2 regions of the Aeromonas sp. FDAARGOS 1416 genome follow, and region 2 is predicted to be linked to the other one. Evidence: riboswitches for the same ligand, from Rfam matches in the RefSeq annotation. Region 2 holds a riboswitch; the other holds the start of a gene.
What was found. A riboswitch is a leader RNA that binds a small molecule or an ion and turns the genes downstream of it on or off. The one in region 2 is predicted to bind cyclic di-GMP.
Positions count from the first base shown of each region.

Region 1: linked by a shared signal. The riboswitch ahead of I6L46_RS14270 (hypothetical protein) and the one ahead of I6L46_RS12145 (glycosyl hydrolase family 18 protein) in region 2 are both predicted to bind cyclic di-GMP.

Region 1 is NZ_CP077301.1:3,177,065-3,183,111, reverse strand. It holds gene I6L46_RS14275 (collagenase) at 1-1,955, opposite strand, end outside; gene I6L46_RS14270 (hypothetical protein) at 2,426-2,743, opposite strand; cyclic di-GMP riboswitch class I at 2,835-2,921, opposite strand; gene I6L46_RS14265 (fimbrial protein) at 3,889-4,431, shown strand; gene I6L46_RS14260 (hypothetical protein) at 4,531-4,920, shown strand; gene I6L46_RS14255 (fimbria/pilus outer membrane usher protein) at 4,988-6,047, shown strand, end outside.
Region 2 is NZ_CP077301.1:2,719,821-2,725,867, reverse strand. It holds gene I6L46_RS12150 (ExeM/NucH family extracellular endonuclease) at 1-1,001, opposite strand, end outside; cyclic di-GMP riboswitch class I at 1,295-1,377, shown strand; gene I6L46_RS12145 (glycosyl hydrolase family 18 protein) at 1,527-4,523, shown strand; gene I6L46_RS12140 (chemotaxis protein CheV) at 4,663-5,607, shown strand; gene I6L46_RS12135 (arylesterase) at 5,699-6,047, opposite strand, start outside.

The sequences.
Region 1 (6,047 bases), 460 kb from region 2:
CAGGTGTGCTCGAACGGCAGAATATCTTCCATGCGGATCGGGGTACAAAGCCCGGCGAACTCGCCGCTGACACAGGCTTCGCTGGTGCGATCCGTGTAGGTGAGGTAGTAGCTGGAGAGGGTCAGGGATACCTCTTCCAGCATGGCGGCCGGATGTTGGCCACCCGGGATCAGCCCCTGCTGGCGCATGATGGCGATGACATCGCGATCCAGCTGTTGGCGATAGGCGATCGCCTTATCCGGGCTGGTGTGATGGAGGTAGCGCATCATCTGGTAGAGGCGGCTGTGGGCATCGAGGATGTTGTTGAAGATAAACAGATCCCGTGAGCCATCGCGCTGTTTCCAGAGGGCCAGCTCGCTCAGGCCCAGTTGCAGCAGGCTCTGGCGCAATGTCGCCTCCTGTTGCAGCACTGCTGCGCTGAAGTCAGCCTGCTGACCGTAAGAGGCGCTCTGATCGACCAGATTGAGCAGCTCGAACAGGCCATCGGCCCAGGGTTTGTGGCCATTGATCTGCGCCGCATGTTGCACCGCATAGCCGAGCGCCTGGTTGAGCTGGGCCAGCATGGGGGCGGCACTCTGGCGGAAGGCTTCCTGTCCCAGCTGCCCCTGGGCGGCCACGCTCCACGCTTCCAGCACGGTTCCGGCCTGATCCTGCGGTTCTGCGCCCAGCAGCAAGGGGTGGTTGAGCAGGTCAATCATGACGCCAGCCAGTGCGCGGGCAACCTGATCGCTCTCCTGCTTGATGCCGCCGTGGTAGTTGTGGGCGCGCACATAGTAGAGCAGCTTGTCCATTGCCGGATGGGTCGGCTGGTTGGCTGCCAGCAGGGCACGCATCCCGCGCACCACCGCCATCAGCTTGGCGTCATCGTGGCCGTAATTCGCCTGCCAGGCAGGGCTGTTCTGGCCGCTCACGTCGGCCACCAGTTTGGCGGCATCGCTGTCGAGCAGATCCACATCGGGTTGCTCTGGCTCGGAGCAGAGACGACCGTTGGCGCGACGACACTCCAGCTGCTCCTCTTTGCTGTCTAGCACGATGGGGCGATTGAGCACCCGACTCTCCTGCCACTCTTTGCTCTCTGGCAGGGGTTGCCACTCGCCGCCAGCGACAGGGTATTGGTAGCCGCTATCTTGCAGCGTTACCTGCACCTCGCTGCCAGCGGGGATCACCTGACGACAGATGCGATAGCGGATGGTGTTGCTCCCCTCCTTGCGCTCCTGCGGCTCATCACACTCCTGCTGAGGCGTGAGCTGATCCAGCTGCCACTGATAACGGCGCCAGACATGGATCTCGCTGACCTGAGCGGCAGCCTGACTGCCTGCCACCGGTTGCAGACGGAAGAAGATCTGCTCCAACCGGCCATCCCGCTCACTCGGGGTCTCTTCAAGTACCTGCAACTGCTGCCAATCCTGCGGCTGATAGTGCCACTCCGGCTCTGCGCAGCGGCCTTGTGCGTTGAGTTCGCAGCGATCCAGCTCCCTTTCGCTCTGACCCAGGATGATGGCTTGCGGCAGCGGCAGACGATCCTGTCGCTGGGCGGTCGGCGTGCCCGCCAGCTGCTCCCAGCGACCCTGCTTGAGGCCATAACCGAAGTCATAACTGCTGGCGGGAATGAGCTTGCCCGCCGGAATCCGATCTTCACAGCGCACGAAGCGGATCTGCCAGCCTGCATCTACCTTGAGCTGCGGCTCGCCACACTGCTGCTCGGCCAGTGCGACGAGATCGCTGCTCTGCCAGTCGAAGCGACGGTAGACCCTAAGCTGCTGGTAAGGAGCATTGCTGCTACGCGCCTTGAGCTCGTAGGTGATCTCGGTGATGCGAGCGGCCAGTTGCCGGCTCGATTCGCCAGTCAGCTGATACTGTCGCCAGTCATTTGGGGAGTAGTTGGCTTGCGCCGAGGATGTAGCCAAAAGCAGGGGGCCTGCCAGCAGCAGCCACCCGGTACCTGAACGGTTCATTTTTATCCCTTTGTTCTTGTTTGTGTATTGTCTTGCGAGTAATCGCAAGGCAATTTACAGGGACTCAAAAGAATATCAATGATTTTTTAAATGACATATAAATCAATGATATAGCGTTGATTTATATGCTTGCTGTTTTTGAACTCCTGCTGCCGTAGTGAGGGCTCACATGCGACTTTATTGAAGAAGTTGTTAGTTGTGTAAAGTGCGTGTCAGATCTCATTTAATCAACACGAGACATGCAGCAAATGACCAGGAAAAGCGAGATGTCCCTGTGGCTTAAGCCACATTATCTGGGCGCATGATGACTGGTGACTCAATCAGCAAAGCCAGCTATTTGTTCGTGAGGAGGCGGGATGAAAAGATATTGGCCGCCTGTATGGGTAGCACAGGCGACCTGATAAGAGTTGCTTTCAACACCACCTGCTCATCTGTTTCGCGCCAATTTCAGCGTCACTACAGATGAGTCATCAGAGATAGCTGACAGTCACGATCGCCATGTTGCTGGCATTGGTCACTTTGTAGCTGATAGTGCTGCTAATTGAGCTGATTTGACCGGCTTGCTGCAAGTGAGCCAAAGGCATGGTTTGCTTGTTCATGCCTGAATAGCAGGTCACGCTGCTGTCAGAAAAATCACATGGAGATTCATAGATAGTGCCAGTAAACGTCACTGAGCCATCAGCCGCAGAAGCTGTGGATGGCAACAAGGCGGTACCAAGCAGCAAGGAGGTGCATACAGAGAAAACTGTCTTGCGAACTAAACGGGAGGCGGTGTGTTGAGCTTTCATATCTATGTCCTTTTCGTCACAGGTGTTGTACGAAAAGGGCAACGCAATCAAAGAGTAATGCCATAAATCGGCAATAACATCACTCTTCTCAGATGGCAGCTCCGCTGTCTTAGGTATCAAAACCCTTAGACCGGTGGCTTTGCGTCCCGACCTTTCGATCGGTTTGCCCTTTACTCTATGTCTAGATGATAACACTCCACTTTGAGAAATCAATCGGCTTAAAAATCATGAGAGATGGATCACAGTTAGTCTGCATAATTAATAACGTATATTTATTTTTTATCTCAAATCATGCCTGTGAATATTGCGGACAAGTCTCTATATTAGCGCGTCATATCTATGATTAATATGTAATGTAGTAGATGTATATTTATGTGTGGGCTGCCAATAATTTGATTACCTGATTACCTGATTACCTGATTACCTGATTACCTGATTACCTGATTACCTGATTACCTGATTACCTGATTACCTGATTACCTGATTACCTGATTACCTGATTACCTGATTACCTGATTACCTGATTACCTGATTACCTGATTACCTGATTACCTGATTACCTGATTACCTGATTACCTGATTACCTGATTACCTCTTTAGGGGGCGGTTTATGAAGTGGTTGATAACTATTGTCAAAAATAGATAGATTATCTTTGTTGTGTTCTTGTTGAAATTTTGTGTGCGACTTTAAATTCATAGTCTGACAATATTGCAACAGATGCCCTTTATATGAACTTTATTTATTTCATGATATCGTTTTATGTTTCATTGTTGGTTTAAGTCGTTGTTTTTTAGGTGTTTATAAAAAAATTTATACAAATCAAAATGTATTTGATGTGCATCAAACGAGTCGTTAATTTGTTCGTCAAGCAAAAGCGGAATGCGGCTTTCTGCACAGACGACAAGGACGTATGTAGTTGTGCAGTTGAGGTGTAGCGGGAACTACCCCTGATGCGGTGTGCTGCTTTTGCTTATTTAAATAAACCTGAAGAGGCACAGTTTATTATTGGCATGACTTCTCATCGGCTTAATGAGAGACGAGCGCCAACAGTTGCTGTGCAGTATATCGCGGCATCACTTAATATCGTGACTCCAGCATGATTGGAGTGATGCAGTACAACACACGTTAATGTAGGTATAAACGAATGAAAGCTAATAAGATTCTGGTTGCTATGGGTGTTGGTTCCATGCTGATGTGCGGCTCCGCTTTTGCTGCTGGTGGTGCCGGTTCCGGTAAAGTCACTTTTAACGGTGAAATCATCAACGCCCCTTGCTCTGTAGCCCCTGAGTCTGTTGACCAGGTAGTTGAAATGGGCCAGATCAGCACCAAAGAGCTGGCCAACGGTGGTGAGTCCAGCTCCAAGCCGTTCAGCATCAAGCTGCTGAACTGTGAAATCTCTGACAAGGAAGATGCCGTCAAGGTGACCTTCAGTGGTGCCAAAGACCCGGTAGACCCCAGCCTGCTGGTGATCGGTGGTGGTGACGCCGCGGGTGCCGGTATCAAGATGACCGCTCCGGGCGGTGCTCCGATCGTACTGGGTACCCCGACTGCCGCCTTCGGCCTGGTCAACGGTGACAACGAGTTGCCCTTTAGCGCCGTGCTGAAAGGCTATGCAAGCCAAGACACCAACCCGCTGAAAGCCGGTGCTTTCACTGCAGTGACCAACTTTACTCTCTCCTACGAGTAATAGAGTGCCTTAACGTGTGACAAGGGTTGTGGTGGTGCGAGCCACCACAACTTCACACATTCTGTTTCCTCACATCGAACCCTAATCATGAAAACTTCAATGATGGCGGCCATGGTGCTGCAACTGGTGATGATGGCGGGATCAGTCCACGCCAACGAACTCACGGATGGACTAGCCGAATCGGGCTGTACGCTGGAGGTGCTGCGCAGTATTCCATTGCAGGCTCAGCAACTGGGCACGCTGAAAATCAGCGGTTGTCAGGTTGACGGGGCAACGGTGGCATCACTGCCTTTTATTTCCATGTCCGTGCGTGGTGCCATGAGCGATGAGCTGGGCATTCTCAATAACGGCCAATATCACAAGGTGTCCGGCGAGCGCTTTATTGTCTCGGATATCGTCAACAGTGATCTGGAATTCAATTTGGGGCTCATGAGCAGTCAGCTGTTTTTCCAAGACAGTACGACGCTGTTAGAACTCAATTATATGTAAGCAAACCAATTGCTTAGTGTAGATACCTCATTACGTGAGACCTTTATGCAATTCCTAGAGTGAAAATATGAGCGTTTCAACATCAGACTCTGTGAGAAAAAAACATTATTCAAAAATGACTTTTATGCTATGCGTGTCCGGCCTGATGGCGGTAGCAAATCACGCATGGGCAGAAACGGAGTTTAATATTGATGCGCTCGATCTGGATGATCGGACCAAGATCGACCTCTCCCAGTTTGCCGACGAAGGCTACATCCTGCCCGGCGACTACTACCTCGAGGTCGAGGTCAACAAGAACAAGCTGCCTCTGCAGAAAATCCCTTTCTACGAGAACGATACTGGCAAGGGAAAGGGCGGGGTGGCCTGCCTGCCGCAAGATGTGATCCCCAAGCTGGCGCTGACCGACGAGGCCATCGCCAAGATCGGTACCTGGCACGATGGCCAGTGTGCCAACCTGCTGGCGCTGGACGGCGTAGTGATCTCGAACGATATCGGTAACGGCTTGCTGCGCATTGCCATCCCTCAGGCGTGGATGAAGTACAGCGATCCCAACTGGATTCCGCCCGAACAATGGGATGAAGGGATCCCGGGGATGATGCTTGATTACAACATTAACGCCCAAGTCAACGAAGGCGATGGTTACTCCAATCGCAACATCAGCAGCTATGGTACGCTGGGGTTCAACTACGGCGCTTGGCGTCTGCGGGGTGACTATCAGGCCAGCTCTTACTGGGGCGACAATGAGCGGACATCGACCGAGTTGAACCGTATCTATGCCTATCGTCCGCTGCCGAACATGGCCGCCAAGCTGACAGTGGGTGAGCAGCAGCTCAACTCCCAGTTAATCGATGGTTTCCGCTATACCGGCGTCAACCTAGCCAATGACGAGCGCATGCTGCCGCCTAGTCTGCAGGGTTATGCGCCGGAAGTGAGCGGTATTGCCAAGACCAACGCCAAGGTCACCATCTCCCAGTCCGGCCGGATCATCTATGAAACCAACGTGCCGGCGGGCCCGTTTCGCATCCAGGGGCTGGACAGCTCGGTGCGCGGCCGTCTCGATGTACGGGTAGAGGAGCAAGATGGCAGTGTCAATTCGTTCCAGGTAGACACGGCAACTGTTCCCTACC
Region 2 (6,047 bases):
AGTACGTTGAAGCTGCCGATCCGCAGATCGCTGCCAGCGAGGCGAGCCGGCGCGTCTTGACGATCCTCTTCAGGGCTGCGCAGCAGGGCGCCGGTAGTCAGGGTGATATCGCTCGGTACCACCAGACGGAAGGCATCCTTGTTGTATACGATCACCCCCTCCAGCCCGGTCAGTTGATCACCGATGCGCAGATAACCCTGATCGGCATCCCAGCCAGGGAACCAGGGCAGTACGCCATCCGGCGCTTTGTAATCAGACTCGACTACCAGACGGTTGCTGCCATTTCTGGTGGCTAGTGCGACAGCGTCCGCACTGTTGGCAACATGAAGTTGGGTCGGTTTGATCAGCGGGGTTTTGTGGGCCAACTCTACGTTGTTGCGATAGACCTTGTAGTCGAAGCCGTAGTTGCGGGTCAGGTGCAGGTCACTGCTGCTGTCGAGACGTACCCGCATCCCTTCGTGGCGATTGAGTGCCTGCGCCAGCGTCTCCCCTTCATTGACCTGCAGTACGCTGGTCGGCACATTCAGCCCTTGTGCGGTGACTTGCAGGCGGGCTTTGCTGGATTCGAAGGTGGGCTTGAGCTGGGTGCCGCCGTAGTACTCCTCGACCTTGGCTTCGAGGCAGAGTTCAGCCCCCGGTTTGATGTCTTTATATTTGGTCGCGAAGTCTTTGTCGTTCAGATATACAAAGATGCCATCAGAGGTGGCCGGATTGCCATCTCCCACCGGGTCAGTCAGATAGAAACCCTTGGTCAGGCTTTGGCCCAGCGTCGTCACGATACCGCGAACGTTGAAGGTGCCCGTGCTGATTTTACCGGTCACATTGCCGTTCTTGTCGGTCACGGTCTGGGTGGCCAGCGCGCTGGCGGAGCCTGTGCCCTGAATGGTCGGGATGGGAGTGAGTTGAGCCGGATCGGACGGGCAGACAAATGCCGCATGGGCGCCTGAGGATGCAAGTGCCAGCCCCACGGCCAGCGACAGCAGGGTACGAGTACCTTTCATAGGTGTTCCTTTTTTATTTTTGCCAGTGATTCCATAGCCTTGGCTCGTTGACCAAGGGCGCGCATTGTCACATTTCTGGCATGTCATACCAGTGAGCCAACGCACATTAAATGAATCTGGGAAGGTGCGGGAAAGCGTTTTTATGATCCCAGTAACGATATGATTTTTTTGATAATTCAATCAACTTTAACTCTGTGATCATGACGCTTTCGTGGCAGGGGATAATTCTCTTTGAGAATAAAGATTGAGGGGATCTTGTCGCCTTCCTATACTGGGTTCGTTCCTCACGGAACCCAGGTAAAGGGCAAACCGGCAGTGATGCCGGGGCGCAATGCTTCCGGTCTCGATCGTGGATCCAGATAGCGGGGTTTCCCTGGGTGAGGGGTGGTTTTTGTGGCAGGTCCATTGCCAGTTGTCTGCGCCCATCATGCAGGTTGCGATTGTTCTTTGCCTTGGTGACCAATGCCAAGACAAAACAAGGAAGATAACAATATGCAACAGCTCTTCAGACCCAGCAGGCTTGCCATGCTGGTCGCCCTTGCGGCTGCGCCCGCCTGGGCTCAGGCCGCTTATCCCGCCTATAAATCCGGTACTGCCTACAAGGCTGGCGATATCGTCAGCAACGTCGGTACCCTCTATGAATGCAAAGAATTTCCCTATTCAGGCTGGTGCGGGGCATCCCCCTATCACTATGAGCCGGGGGTAGGTGTAGTCTGGGCCGATGCCTGGAAGCCCTATGGTGGCGAGGTGCCCCCTCCTGCGCTCGGTGTGGCAGTCAGCTCACCGGCTGCTGGTGCCAGTTTTAATGAAGGAGCCAGCGTGGCGCTGGCAGTGGCCCTGAGTGGCCCAGTGACAGCCTTGGCCCGGGTGGAATATCTTGTCGACGGCACGCTGGTCGCCATGGCGAGCGCCTCGCCCTGGAGTGCCAGTTGGAGCGCCGCCGGAGTGGGGGCCCATACCCTCAAGGCTCGCGCGCTGGATAAAGATAGCAAGGTGCTGAGCGAGGCGGATTCGAGCTTCAACGTCGCCGCCGTGGTCGCGTCAGAGGCGCCCAAGGTGAGCATTAGCAGCCCGGGCAGCGGCGCCAAGGTGACCCTGGGTCGCAGCGTGGCGGTGAGTGGCAACGTCACAGATGCCAACAACGATGTGGCCAAAGTCGAGCTCTATGTCGATGGCAAGAAGATTGGTGAAGACACTACTGCCCCCTGGCAGGTGAACTGGACGCCGGATGTCAAAGGCAGTGCCGCCCTCAAGCTGGTGGCCACTGACAAGAGCAATCTGAGCGGCGAGTCGGCGGCAGTGACCGTCAATGTCGAGGAGGCCGCGCTGCCGCCCACCGGTGGCAACCTCTCTTGTGACATTCGCCAGATCTATCGTCCGGATGGTTACGAGTGCATGGGGGATGACCATGCTCGCCGGGTCATCGGCTACTTCACCTCCTGGCGCACTGGCAAGAACGGCCTGCCCGCCTATCTGGTGAGCGATATTCCATGGAACAAGATCACCCATATCAACTATGCCTTCGCGGCGGTGGATGAGCAGAGCCACACCATCAAGGTGGACGATGCAGCCACCAAGATGACCTGGGATGGTGTGCCGGGTGCCGAGATGGATCCTGAATTCGCCTACAAGGGCCACTTCAACCTGCTGTCGAAGTACAAGAAGCAGTATCCGGACGTGAAGACCCTCATCTCGGTCGGGGGCTGGGCCGATACCCGCGGCTTCTACACCGCCACCACCAAGGGCGATTGCTCGGTCAATACTGCCGGTATCAACACCCTGGCTGACTCGGCGGTGAGCTTTATCCGCCAGTACGGCTTTGACGGGGTCGATATCGACTACGAATACCCCACCTCGATGAAGGATGCGGGCAACCCCAACGACTTCCCGCTCTCCAACCAGTGCCGGGCCAAGCTGTTTGCCAACTACGAGGTGCTGATGAAGACCTTGCGGGCGCGGCTCGACAACGCCGGTAACGAAGATGGCCGCAAGTACATGCTGACCATCGCCTCACCGGCCTCGGCCTATCTGCTGCGCGGGATGGAGAACTTCCAGGTCACCCAGTACCTCGATTACGTCAACCTGATGACCTATGACTTCCACGGCGCCTGGAACCACTTTGTCGGTCACAACGCGGCCCTGTTCGACAACAATGCCGACCCCGAGCTCTCCCATTGGGGCGTCTATACCCAGACCCAGTTTGGTGGCATCGGTTACCTCAACGCCGCCTGGTCTGCCCACTACTTCCGCGGTGCGCTGGCGGCTGGCAAGATCAACGTTGGCGTGCCCTATTACACCCGCGGTTGGCAGGGGGTGAGCGGTGGCAGTCATGGGTTGGGTGGCAAGGCAGCCCTGCCGAGCCAGAACGAGTGCCAGCCGGGCACAGGTGGCAGCACCATTCCGTGCGGCAACGGGGCGGTCGGCATCGACAACATCTGGCATGATCTCGACAAGAACGGCAAAGAGATCGGCGGTGGCGCCGTGCCCATGTGGCATGCCAAAAACCTGGAGCATGCAGCCAGCCTCGGCATCACCACGCTGCCGAGTTATGGCACTGCCTGGGGTCTGGATCCCAACAATCCGGCTCACGTGATGCAGGGCAAGTATGTGCGTTACTACGATGACAAGGCCCACGTGCCCTGGCTGTGGAATGAAGAGAAGAAGGTGTTCCTCTCAACCGAAGATGAAGAGTCCATGGGCCACAAGCTCGACTACATCATCAAGCGCGGTCTGGGTGGCGTGATGTTCTGGGAGATGGCGGGTGATTACGCCTTCGATCCGGCCAAGAACGAGTACGGCATGGGCAGTACCCTGACCACCCTGGCTTATGAGAAGTTTGCCAAGGCAACTCCGTACAACACCAAGCAAAACGATCTGGCCGCGCCGAGCGCCCAGCTCGACATCCAGGTCAGCCTCTCCGGCTTCAAGGAAGGGGACTCCAACTACCCGATCAACCCGAAACTCAAGCTGGTCAACAAGTCGACCCAGACCATTCCGGGCGGCGCGCGCATCGAGTTTCTGGTGCCCACCTCTACCTCTGACACCATCACGGATCAGAGTGGCATGGGCCTGAAAGTGGTGGAGAGCGGTGGCAACGACAACTCGGAAGGCATTGCGGGCGAGAAGGACTTCCACAAGGTCGCCATGAACCTGCCGGGCTGGCAGACTCTGGCGCCGGGGGCCGAGATTGAAGTCGCCATGACTTACTACCTGCCCGCCGCTGGCGTGCCGAGCGGTATGCGCATCATCAGCGGCAGCCAGACCATTGGTCTCAAGGCCGAGTTCCCGACCTTGCCGGAGGCCGTGCTGGGCTCGGGTGGCGGTGAGAATCCGGGTACCAGCTGCAGCAGCCAGAACGTTAATCCGGCGGCCTACAAGGCCTATCCGATCTGGCCGCAGGGGGATCATGCCAATGGCGGCGATCGCATCACCCATAACAAGGTTGTGTGGCAAGCAAACTGGTGGACCAGCAGCGAGCCCAAGGCAACCGATGGCAGCTGGAAGTCTGTCTGTAGCTATTGATTTTAAAATCAATGAGATAAGTGAGGCTTCGGCCTCACTTTTTTTGTCTGGTTGGTCGCTCTGGTTGAAAATGCGCCTGCCTTTCCTGGCGGGCAGCCTCTATAATAGAGTCGATTAATAATCAGATGGATATCAGCGTATGGCGAGTATATTGGATTCCGTTGATCAACGAACTCAACTGGTGGGTGAAAACCGCCTCGAGTTGTTGATGTTTCGTCTCGGCACCCGTCAGATGTTCGCCATCAACGTCTTCAAGGTACGGGAAGTGGTCAAGTTGCCCCATCTGAGCAAGATGCCGGGCTCCCATCACAATATCAGCGGGGTGGCCAATATCCGCGGTACCTCGATCCCGGTGATCAACCTGCGTAGCGCCATCGGCATGCGACCCATGCCCATCGACAGTGAATCCAACCTCATCATCACCGAGTACAACCGCACTATTCAGGGCTTTCTGGTGGGGCAGGTGGCCAATATCGTCAACATGACCTGGAAGGATATCCTGCCGCCGCCGCGCTCCGCCGGGCGCGCCAACTACCTCACTGCCATCACCCGCATTCCCGAAGATGGAGTGGAGCAGATCGTCGAGATCATCGATGTGGAGAAGGTGCTGGCGGAGATCATCACCTATGACATCCGCATCTCCGAAGAGGTGCTGGATCGGGAGATCCTGCCCGAGATGCATGGCCGCAAAGTGCTGATCGTCGATGACTCCAGCACTGCCCGCAATCTGGTACGCGAGACCCTGGGCCAGCTTGGGCTTGAGGTGATCGAGTGTCAGGATGGTTTGCAGGCGCTGACCCTGCTCAAGGGGTGGTGCGATGCTGGCAAGAAGGTGACCGACGAGATCCTGCTGATGATCACCGATGCCGAAATGCCGGAGATGGACGGCTACCGCCTGACCCACGAGGTGCGCAGCGATCCGCGCATGTCTGACCTCTTTATCACCCTCAACACCTCCCTGAGCGGCAACTTCAACGAAGCCATGGTCAAGAAGGTGGGGTGCGACCGCTTTATCTCCAAATTCCAGCCCGACTTGCTGGTCGGCGTGGCCCAGGAGCGGTTGCGTCAGGTGCTGGAAAGCTGAGAAGTTGCCTGCCGGTTATGCTAAATCAATAACAACACATCCCGCTTCGGCGGGATGCTTGGTTATGGGATATTGGCGATAGACGGCGGGCTTATTGGCTGAGCAGCGGCTCCATAAAGCGGGCGACTTTATCGCGGATTTGGGGCTGGGCCGCCGAGGTGGGATGAATGCCATCGTTCATCATAAGTTCAGGGCGCAGCGCAATATCATCCATAAAGAAGGGCAGCAGCGGCAGATCGTTAGCCTGGGCCAACTCGGGAAAGATCTGCTCGAACTGGCGCAGATAGCGGGCACCGTAGTTGCGGGGCAGCTGGATCTGGGTCAACACCACACGGGTCTGCTGCTCCTTGGCGAGCGCGATCATGCTGGCCAGATTCTGGCGGGTAATGGTCGGTGCGAAGCCGCGCAGGCCGTCGTTGCCCCCCAGTTCGATCAGCAGC